3 regions of the Geomonas sp. RF6 genome follow, and region 2 is predicted to be linked to each of the others. Evidence: riboswitches for the same ligand, from Rfam matches in the RefSeq annotation. Region 2 holds a riboswitch; each other region holds the start of a gene.
The links. A riboswitch is a leader RNA that binds a small molecule or an ion and turns the genes downstream of it on or off. The one in region 2 is predicted to bind molybdenum cofactor.
Positions count from the first base shown of each region.

Region 1: another riboswitch for molybdenum cofactor. It lies ahead of LPW11_RS03045 (aldehyde ferredoxin oxidoreductase family protein); the one in region 2 lies ahead of LPW11_RS10545 (aldehyde ferredoxin oxidoreductase family protein).
Region 3: another riboswitch for molybdenum cofactor. It lies ahead of LPW11_RS15020 (aldehyde ferredoxin oxidoreductase family protein); the one in region 2 lies ahead of LPW11_RS10545 (aldehyde ferredoxin oxidoreductase family protein).

Region 1 is NZ_CP087999.1:715,757-719,013, reverse strand. It holds gene LPW11_RS03055 (hypothetical protein) at 1-117, shown strand, start outside; gene LPW11_RS03050 (MBL fold metallo-hydrolase) at 248-1,186, shown strand; molybdenum cofactor riboswitch at 1,528-1,647, shown strand; gene LPW11_RS03045 (aldehyde ferredoxin oxidoreductase family protein) at 1,679-3,257, shown strand, end outside.
Region 2 is NZ_CP087999.1:2,461,258-2,464,514, forward strand. It holds gene LPW11_RS10545 (aldehyde ferredoxin oxidoreductase family protein) at 1-1,629, opposite strand, end outside; molybdenum cofactor riboswitch at 1,771-1,889, opposite strand; gene LPW11_RS10550 (iron-containing alcohol dehydrogenase) at 2,031-3,194, opposite strand.
Region 3 is NZ_CP087999.1:3,478,341-3,481,597, forward strand. It holds gene LPW11_RS15020 (aldehyde ferredoxin oxidoreductase family protein) at 69-1,799, opposite strand; molybdenum cofactor riboswitch at 1,826-1,942, opposite strand; gene LPW11_RS15025 (iron-containing alcohol dehydrogenase) at 2,094-3,257, opposite strand.

The sequences.
Region 1 (3,257 bases), 1.7 Mb from region 2:
CCCTTAATCTACCAGCAGTTCTTTCGCACCCTCGAGCAGGCGGTCTTCCTGCAAGGCCATCTGGTCGAGGAATCGATGCCGGTACAGGAACCTCAAGCTGTGCCGGGCTCCATGTAATAGAAACAGGACGCAGCCATCGGTAGTCTGAAGTGAAGGCAGGATTTGCCGCATCGTAAGCAGGAACGAGAGGGTGTCCCATCGGCGCTGGAAGTTGCATGGAAAAGTGATCTGCAATAGGAGGTGCACCGTGTATGAATTCAGAGAATTGGCGAAAGATGTCTACGCGTTCCTGCAGCCGCCTCTAGTCTGGTACAGCAATGCGGGGGTCATCGTTGGCGACAAGGACGTCATCGTCGTCGACAGCCTCGCAAATGCGGCCATGACGAAAAACCTCCTGTCGGAAATCCGGCGGGTGACGGACAAGCCGATCCGTTTCCTGATCAATACCCACTCCCACGCCGACCACGTCTACACCAATCACCTCTTTCCGGAGGCCACGGTCATCACTACTCACTCGGGGCGGGAGCAGACGAAGGCGAATCTGGAACTCCAGGGGGAGCACTCGGCCTCCTACGCCAAGTTTTTCCCGGAGTTCGATTTCAGCGGCGGCCGGTACACCGTGCAGGATATGTGCTTTCGCGGGACATTCTCCCTGTATCAGGGGGCGCGAGAAGTGCGGGTGATCGAGCTGGGAGCGGGGCACTCGGAATCGGACGTGGTGGTTTATCTACCGTCTGAAAAGATCGCCTTCTGCGGAGACGTATTCCTGAAGGGGATGCCGCCGCTCCCCCTCGAGGGGCATGTCAGCCAGACGATCGCCCACTACAAGCTCCTCGAATCGTTCGAGGCGGAGGTCTACGTCCCCGGACATGGCGAGGCAGGCACGCTGGCGCATGTGCGCGTCCAGAGGGAGCAGCTCGAAAGGCAGTTTGAGCGCGCGCGGGAGTGCTTTCAAAAGGGGATGAGCTATGACGAGGCGCTCCGGGCCTTCGCCGGTGATGTCATTCCCCTGGAGTTCCAGCGGGTGGTGATTCTGGCCAGTTACTGCGAATTCACCGGCAGGCACCCCGAAACGAAGGATCCCGCCAGCCAAAGCCACATGTCGCTCATTCAGTCTGTTGCCGACGAGTTGCGGGTACTTTTGGGGACGAAAGAGGTCGACAAAAAGGTCGCCATGTCGCGGTAAGAAGGAAGGTTCCTGGTAACTTCGCCCACAGCGCCGATTCCTGTCCGCAGGAATCCTCCTCCCCGAAAACAGCTCCCTGAGCCCGACTCCGCCTACCGGTTGTCGGGCTTTGCCATCTCCTGCCTCTCCACTCAACATCCACAGAGTAGCAAATGAAATATTTGGCATATACATAATTTGCCGCCAAATATTTCATTGTATACCGCCAGATATTTCAACCCGCCTTGCGCGCTCATACTCAAGTTGCTGAACCTGAAGAGATCTTCACGCTGGCACAGTAATGGCTTTATAGCACCGGCTGGCAGTACCGGATTGGTGATGTCAGACGGACGAGCATGAAGTTATTCACTTTGCCTCCGAGCCGTGCGTCCTAACAGGGTAAACCTCATGGCGCCCGGCCAACGGGTTTCGTTGGAAACGGCGTGGCCTCCCTTTCGGAAAGGAGCAAATCCGCTCGCGCGGAAAATAAAACGAAAGATAGGGAGATGGAGCATGGACAAAATTTTTCGCCTGAACATGACCGACAAGAGCTTCAAGGTTGAGCCGGTACCCGCCGCCTGGGTTCCCCTCGGTGGCCGCGCCCTTACCTCGACGATCGTCGCGGAAGAGGTTACCCCGACCTGTGACGCACTCGGTCCGAACAACAAGCTGGTCTTCGCACCGGGCCTGCTCTCCGGCACCGCAGCCGCCAACAGCGGCCGCCTCTCCGCTGGCGCCAAGTCCCCGCTGACCGGCGGCATCAAGGAGTCGAACGCCGGCGGCACCGTGGCGCAGAAACTCGTCCGCATGGGGATCAAGGCGATCATCATCGAGGGGATGCCGAAGGACAACAAGTGGTACAACCTTCACGTCACCAAGGACAGCATCGTCATCAACGAGGAGACGGAACTGCTGGGCAAAGGTAACTTTGCCGTCGTCGAAGCCCTCGAGGCGAAGTTCGACAAGAAGATCGGCATCCTCACCATCGGCCAGGCTGGCGAGTTCATGATGACCTCCGCCAACATCTCCGTAAAGGATCCGGACTCCAAGATCCGCAGCCATGGCCGCGGCGGCCTCGGCGCAGTCATGGGCTCCAAGAAGATCAAGTACATCACCGTTGATGAGACCGGCGCAGGCGCGGTACCGGTTGCCGAGCCGGAGAAGTTCAAGGCTGCAGCACGCACCTTCGCCAAGGCCCTTCTCGATCACCCGGTTTCCGGCCAGGGTCTCCCGACCTTCGGCACGAACATCCTGGTGAACATCCTGAACGAGGCGGGGGGGCTGCCGACGCGCAACTTCACCTACGGCCAGTGCGAGGATCACGACAAGTTCTCCGGCGAGACGATGCACGACACGATCGTGGCCCGCGGCGGGAAGCCGAAGCACGGCTGCCATGCAGGGTGCATCATCCAGTGCTCCCAGGTTTATGTCGACAAGGACTCCAAGTACCTCACCTCCGGCTTTGAATACGAGACGATCTGGGGCCTCGGCGCCAACTGCCTCGTTAGCTGCCTCGATGACATCGCGAAGGCCGACAACCTGATGGACGACATCGGGATCGACTCCATCGAGGGCGTCGTCATGTTTGCAGTTGCCATGGAAGCAGGGATCCTTCCGTGGGGCGACGGCAAGGCAGTGCACAGGCTGCTGACCGAAGAAATCGCCAAGGGGACCCCGCTCGGGCGTGTCCTCGGCAACGGCACCGGCTCCGTCGGCCGCACCTACGGCATCACCCGTTGCCCGGTCGTCAAGAACCAGGGGATCCCGGCGTACGACCCGCGTTCCGTCAAGGGTATCGGCATCACCTACGCAACCTCCACCATGGGTGCCGACCACACCTCCGGTTACACCATCGCCACCAACATCCTCAACGTCGGCGGCTTTGTCGACCCGCTGAAGAAAGAAGGGCAGGTCGAGCTCTCCCGTAACCTGCAGATCGCAACCGCAGCCGTTGACTCCACCGGTATGTGCATCTTCGTCGCCTTCCCGGCTCTCGACGTACCGGAGTGCCTCCCGGCCCTGATCGAGATGATCAATGCCCGTTTCGGCATCAACCTGACCGGCGACGACGTCATTGCCCTCGGCAAATCCG
Region 2 (3,257 bases):
AGCAGCGGTGAAGCCTGCTGCGTCGTTGAAGGCTTTCTCGGTCTTCAGGATGTACTTGCCGAGAGCGACGACGTCGTCGCCGGTCAGGTTCAGGCCGTAACGTGCGTTGATCATGTCGATGAGAGCCGGGAGGCACTCAGCGATGTCGAGAGCCGGGAAGGCCACGAAGATGCACATACCGGTGGAGTCAACAGCTGCGGTAGCGATCTGCAGGTTACGGGAAAGCTCGACCTGGCCGTCTTTCTTGAGCGGATCAACATAGCCACCGACGTTCAGGATGTTGGTAGCGATGGTGTAACCGGAGGTGTGGTCTGCGCCCATGGTGGAGGTAGCGTAGGTGATGCCGATACCTTTGACGGAACGCGGGTCGTATGCCGGGATACCCTGGTTCTTGACGACCGGGGTGCGGACAACGCCGTAGGTGCGGCCGACGGAGCCGGTGCCGTTACCGAGAACGCGCCCAAGCGGGGTGCCCTTGGCGATTTCTTCGGTCAGGAGGCGGTGTACGCCTTTGCCGTCGCCGAAGGGGATGATGCCGGCTTCCATAGCCACGCCGAAGAGAACAGCGCCTTCGATGGAGTCGATACCGACGCGGTCCATGAGGTTGTCGGCGATCGCGATGTCGTCGAGGCACTCGATCATGCAGTCAGCGCCGAGGCCCCAGATGGTCTCATACTCGAAACCGGAGGTGATGTAGGAGCCGTCAGCAGCCACGTACTCCTGGGAGCACTGGATGATGCACCCTGCGTGGCAGCCGTGCTTGTGCTTCCCGCCGCGAGCCACGATGGTGTCGTACATGGTCTCGCCGGAGATCTTGTCGTGGTGTGCGCACTGACCCTGGGTGAAGTTGCGGGTCGGCAGACCGCCAGCCTCGTTCAGGATGTTGACGAGAACGTTGGTGCCGTAGGTCGGGAGGCCCTGGCCGGAAACCGGGTGGTCGAGCATCGCCTTCGCGAAAACGCGGGCAGCGGTCTTGAACTTCTCCGGATCAGCAACTTTAACCGGGGAAGAACCGGTCTCGTCGATGCTGATGAACTTGATCTTCTTGGAGCCCATGACGGCGCCGAGACCACCGCGGCCGTGGCTGCGGACTTTGGAGTCGGGGTCTTTCACGGAGATGTTGGCGGCTGCCATGAGGAACTCACCTGCGGGGCCGATGGTGAGGACGCCGGTCTTCTTGCCGAGCTTCGCCTCGAGAGCCTCGACCACTTCGAAGGTGTCCTTCATGAGGAGCTCGGTCTCTTCGTTGATGGTGATGCCGTTCATGGTGATGTGGAGGTTGTACCACTTGTCCTCTTTCGGCTGACCTTCGATGATGATCGCCTTCACACCCATGCGAGCGAGCTGCTGGGCAGCGGTGCCGCCTGCGTTGGACTCTTTGATGCCGCCGGTCAGCGGGGACTTGGCGCCTGCGGAGAGACGGCCGGACTGTGCAGCAGCGGTGCCGGTGAGGAGGCCCGGTGCGAAGACCAGCTTGTTGTTGGGGCCGAGCGCGTCGCAGGTCGGCGGAACTTCAGCCGCTACGATCGTCGAGGTGAGGCCGCGACCACCGTGCGGAGCCCACTCAGCGGGGACTGCCTCGAGCTTGACGGTCTTGTCGGTCATGTTTACGCGGTAAATCTTGTCCATTCTCCATCTCCCTGTCTTGGTTTTATTTCCGCTCTCGCGGATAGGCTCCTTTCCAAAAGGGAGGCTCCGCCGTTTCCCGCGAAACCCGTAGGCCGGGCGCCATGGGGTTTTCCCCTGTAGGACGCTACGGCTCGGAGATTACTGCTCTCTGGATAGGCTCCTTTCCAAAAGGGAGGCTTCGCCGTTTCCCGCGAAACCCGTAGGCCGACGCCCCTTGGTGGATACCCTTTAGGACGCGCGGCTCGGAGGCTTGAAAAGTTACTGCTGTTTCATCTCTGTCGGACGAGGCGCCCAACAATACTGCACGACCGCTCTTTCCTGCAACAAAAAAAGGATGGGCGTCAGCGTTGCCGCTAACGCCCATCCTTTTTCGCGGCGCTTAATCCAACAGGAGTAAGGTGTTACATTGCTGCCTTGAAGATGTCGATGACCTGCTCCAGCGTAGCTTTACGCGGGTTGGTGAGCTGGCATGCGTCTTTCTTCGCGTTTTCTGCCATGACTTTGAGGTCCTGCTCCTTGACGTTGAGCTCTTTCAGGCCAGCCGGGATCCCGATGGAAGCGGAGAGCTGCTTGATCCTGTCGATAGCTTTCTGGCCAGCTTCGATGGTGGAGAGGCCGGCAACGTTCTCGCCGAGGGCAACTGCGATGGCAGCGAAGCGCTCCGGAGCAGCGATCAGGTTGAACTGGGAAACTGCCGGAAGGAGGATCGCGTTGCAGACGCCGTGCGGGAGGTTGTAGAAGCCGCCGAGCTGGTGAGCCATGGAGTGAACGTAGCCGAGGGAGGCGTTGTTGAATGCCATACCTGCGAGGTACTCGGCGTATGCCATCTTGTCACGAGCTTCGAGGTCTTCGCCGTTTGCCACAGCCTTGGAGAGGTACTGAGCGATGAGCTCGATAGCCTTGATGGCGCATGCGTCGGTGATCGGGGTAGCGATCGTGGAGACGTATGCCTCGACAGCGTGGGTAAGGGCGTCCATGCCGGTTGCTGCGGTCAGTGCGGGCGGCTTGCCGACCATGAGGACCGGGTCGTTGATAGCGATGTTCGGGGTGACCCTCCAGTCAACGATAGCCATTTTCACGTGGGTATCGGTGTTGGTGATGATGCAGAAACGGGTCATTTCGGAAGCGGTACCAGCGGTGGTGTTGATGGCAACGAACGGGGGGAAGGACTTGGTGGACTTGTTGATCCCTTCGAAGTCGCGGATGTTGCCGCCGTTTGCGATGACGAGGCCAACGCCTTTGCCGCAGTCGTGGGAGGAGCCGCCGCCCAGGGTGATGAGCGCGTCGCACTTGTTGTCCTGGTACACCTTCACGCCGTCAGCGACGTTCTTGTCGGTCGGGTTCGGCTCAGCGCCGTCGAAGATCACGCAGTCAACGCCGGCAGCCTTCACCATGTCGGCGATCTTTGCGGCAACGCCCATGGAGGAGAGGCCTTTGTCGGTGACGAGGAGAGCTTTCTTTGCGCCCAGAGCCTTGATCTGCTCACCGGTTTCCTTGGAAGAACCGACGCCCATCAGTGTTACCGTAGGAATAAAGAACCCGAATGTCTGATCAGCTAATGCCATTTCATTTCCTCCTGAGTGTTGTTTTAAAGGTGAGGATCACCTTTGAGTGTCCCTTCTCTAAGC
Region 3 (3,257 bases), 1.0 Mb from region 2:
CGAAAGGCCCGGTGTGGCTTGCGCCACACCGGGAAGTACTGCATTAGCTTTCTCAAGTCAACAACTTTTTAGAAGTTCCAGAACTCGTCGATCTCTGCGTCGGAGAAGTCCCACAGCGCGTTGTGCGGTGCGACCGGCTCGTACTTGAAGAACTCGGGGAGCCTGTCGTGGGCGTTTGTGAACCCTGCCGCCACGTTGAAGGCGCGCTCGGTCTTCAGGACGTACTTGCCGAGGGCTACGACGTCGTCGCCGGTCAGGTTGATGCCGTAGCGGGCGTTGATCATGTCGATGAGGGCCGGGAGGCACTCGGCGATGTCCAGCGCCGGGAAGGCGACGAAGATGCACATGCCGGTGGAGTCAACCGCGGCGGTAGCGATCTGCAGGTTGCGGGAGAGCTCGACCTGGCCGTCTTTCTTCAGCGGATCGACGTGGCCGCCGACGTTCAGGATGTTCGTGGCGATGGTGTAGCCGGAGGTGTGGTCGGCGCCCATGGTGGAGGTAGCGTAGGTGATGCCGATACCTTTGACGGAACGCGGGTCGTATGCCGGAATCCCCTGGTTTTTGACGACCGGGGTGCGGACAACGCCGTAGGTGCGGCCGACGGAGCCGGCGCCGTTGCCGAGGATGCGCCCGAGGGCGGTCCCTTTCGCCACCTCTTCACGCAGCAGGCGAAGAACGCCTTTGCCGTCGCCGAAGGGGATGATACCTGCTTCCATCGCCACGCCGAACATGACGGCGCCCTCGATGGAGTCGATCCCCACGTCGTCCATGGCGTTGTCTGCCTTGGCGATGTCGTCGAGGTCGGAGATCATGCAGTCGGCGCCCAGGCCCCAGATCGTCTCGTACTCGAAGCCGGAGGTGATGTATTTACCCTGCTCGTCAACGTACTCCTGGGAGCACTGGATGATGCACCCTGCGTGGCAGCCGTGCTTGTGCTTGCCGCCGCGCTTCACGATCGTGTCGTACATCGTCTCGCCGGAGATGTTGTCGTGGTGTGCGCACTGACCCTGGGTGAAGTTGCGGGTCGGGAGGCCGCCTGCCTCGTGCAGGATGTTCACGAGGACGTTCGTGCCGTAGGTCGGCAGACCCTGGCCGGAGACCGGGTGGTCGAGCATCGCTTTGGCAAAGGTGCGGGCAGCGGTCTTGAACTTCTCCGGGTCAGCGACCGGTACCGGTGCGGAGCCGGTCTCGTCGATGGTGATGTACTTGATCTTCTTGGAGCCCATGACTGCGCCGAGGCCGCCGCGGCCGTGGCTGCGGATCTTGGAGTCGGGGTCCTTGACGGAGATGTTGGCGGAGGTCATGAGGTACTCGCCGGCCGGGCCGATGGTGATGACGCCGGCTTTCTTGCCGAGTTTCGCCTCAACCGCGTCGATGACCGCGAAGTTGCCTTTGCCGACGAGCTCCTTCTCTTCCTGGATCGTCACGCCGTTCATGGTGACCTGGAGGCTGTACCACTTGTCCTCTTTCGGCTGACCTTCGATGATGATCGCCTTCACACCCATGCGGGCAAGCTGCTGCGCCGCGGTGCCGCCGGCGTTACTTTCCTTGATGGTCCCGGTCAGCGGGCTCTTCGCGCCGGCCGAGAGGCGGCCGCTCTGTGCTGCTGCGGTACCGGTGAGGAGTCCCGGAGCAAAAACGAGCTTGTTGCTGGGGCCAAGGGGGTTGCAGGTGGGGGGTACTTCAGCTGCGACGATGGTGGAGGTGAGGCTGCGCCCGCCATAGGGTGCCCATGCTGCGGGGACTGCTTCGATCTTGCTCGTCTTGTCCGTCATGTTCACGCGAATGATTTTTTCCATGTTTCTCCATCTCCCTATCATTTTGGGGTTACCGTAAATGACTCCTTTCCGGGAGGGAGGCTCCGCCGTTTCCCGCGAAACCCGTTGGCCGGACCCCGTGAGGGCTTCCCCTTTTAGGCTGTACGGCTCGGAGGTGCTGCGTTGAAGAACAGAAAAAGCGTGCTGCGGCGCCTGCTGCGCCACCTCGTCGGAGCGCGGCATAAGAGGGCACCTAAAAAGAATGGGCAGGGCTCATCACCACTGCCCATCCTTTTGTTGTCTTACAGAACTCTTCCCGTTGCCGGGAAAAGGGTCTTACATGGCGTCTTTGAAGATGCCGATAACCTGCTCAAGGGTAGCCTTGCGCGGGTTGGTGAACTGGCAGGCGTCTTTCTTCGCGTTTTCTGCCATGATCTTGAGGTCCTGCTCTTTAACGCCGAGCTGGGTGAGGTCAGCCGGGATCCCGATGGAAGCGGAGAGGCTGCGGATGCGGTCGATAGCTTTCTGGCCAGCTTCGGTCACGGAGAGGCCTTCGACGTTCTCGCCGAGGGCAACTGCGATGTCAGCAAAACGCTGCGGGCAGGCGATCAGGTTGTACTGGGAAACTGCCGGGAGCAGGATCGCGTTGCAGACGCCGTGCGGGAGGTTGTAGAAGCCGCCCAGCTGGTGAGCCATGGAGTGAACGTAGCCGAGGGAGGCGTTGTTGAATGCCATACCTGCGAGGTACTCGGCGTATGCCATCTTGTCACGAGCTTCGAGGTCCTCACCGTTGGCAACAGCCTTGGAGAGGTAAGCTGCGATGAGCTCGATAGCTTTGATTGCGCATGCGTCGGTGATCGGGGTAGCGATCGTGGAAACGTATGCCTCGACAGCGTGGGTAAGGGCGTCCATACCGGTTGCTGCGGTCAGTGCGGGCGGCTTGCCGACCATGAGGACCGGATCGTTGATAGCGACGTTCGGGGTTACCCTCCAGTCAACGATTGCCATCTTGACATGGGTGTCGGTGTTGGTGATGATGCAGAAACGGGTCATTTCAGACGCGGTACCTGCGGTGGTGTTGATGGCGACGAACGGGGGGAAGCTCTTAGCGGACTTGTTCACGCCTTCGAAGTCGCGGATGTTGCCGCCGTTGGCGATAACAAGGCCAACGCCTTTGCAGCAGTCGTGGGAGGAGCCGCCGCCCAGGGAGATGAGGGCGTCGCACTTGTTGTCCTGGTACACTTTCACGCCGTCGTGTACGTTCTTGTCAGTCGGGTTCGGCTCAGCGCCGTCGAAGATTACGCACTCAACGCCAGCTGCCTTCACGATGTCAGCAATCTTGGCGGCAACGCCCATGGAGGAGAGGCCTTTGTCGGTCACGAGCAGGGCCTTCTTTGCGCCGAGCTGCTTGATCTGCTCACCGGCTTCCTTAGAAGCGCCGACGCCAAGGAGAGTTACCGTAGGAATGTAGAACCCGAATGTCTGATCTGCTAATGCCAT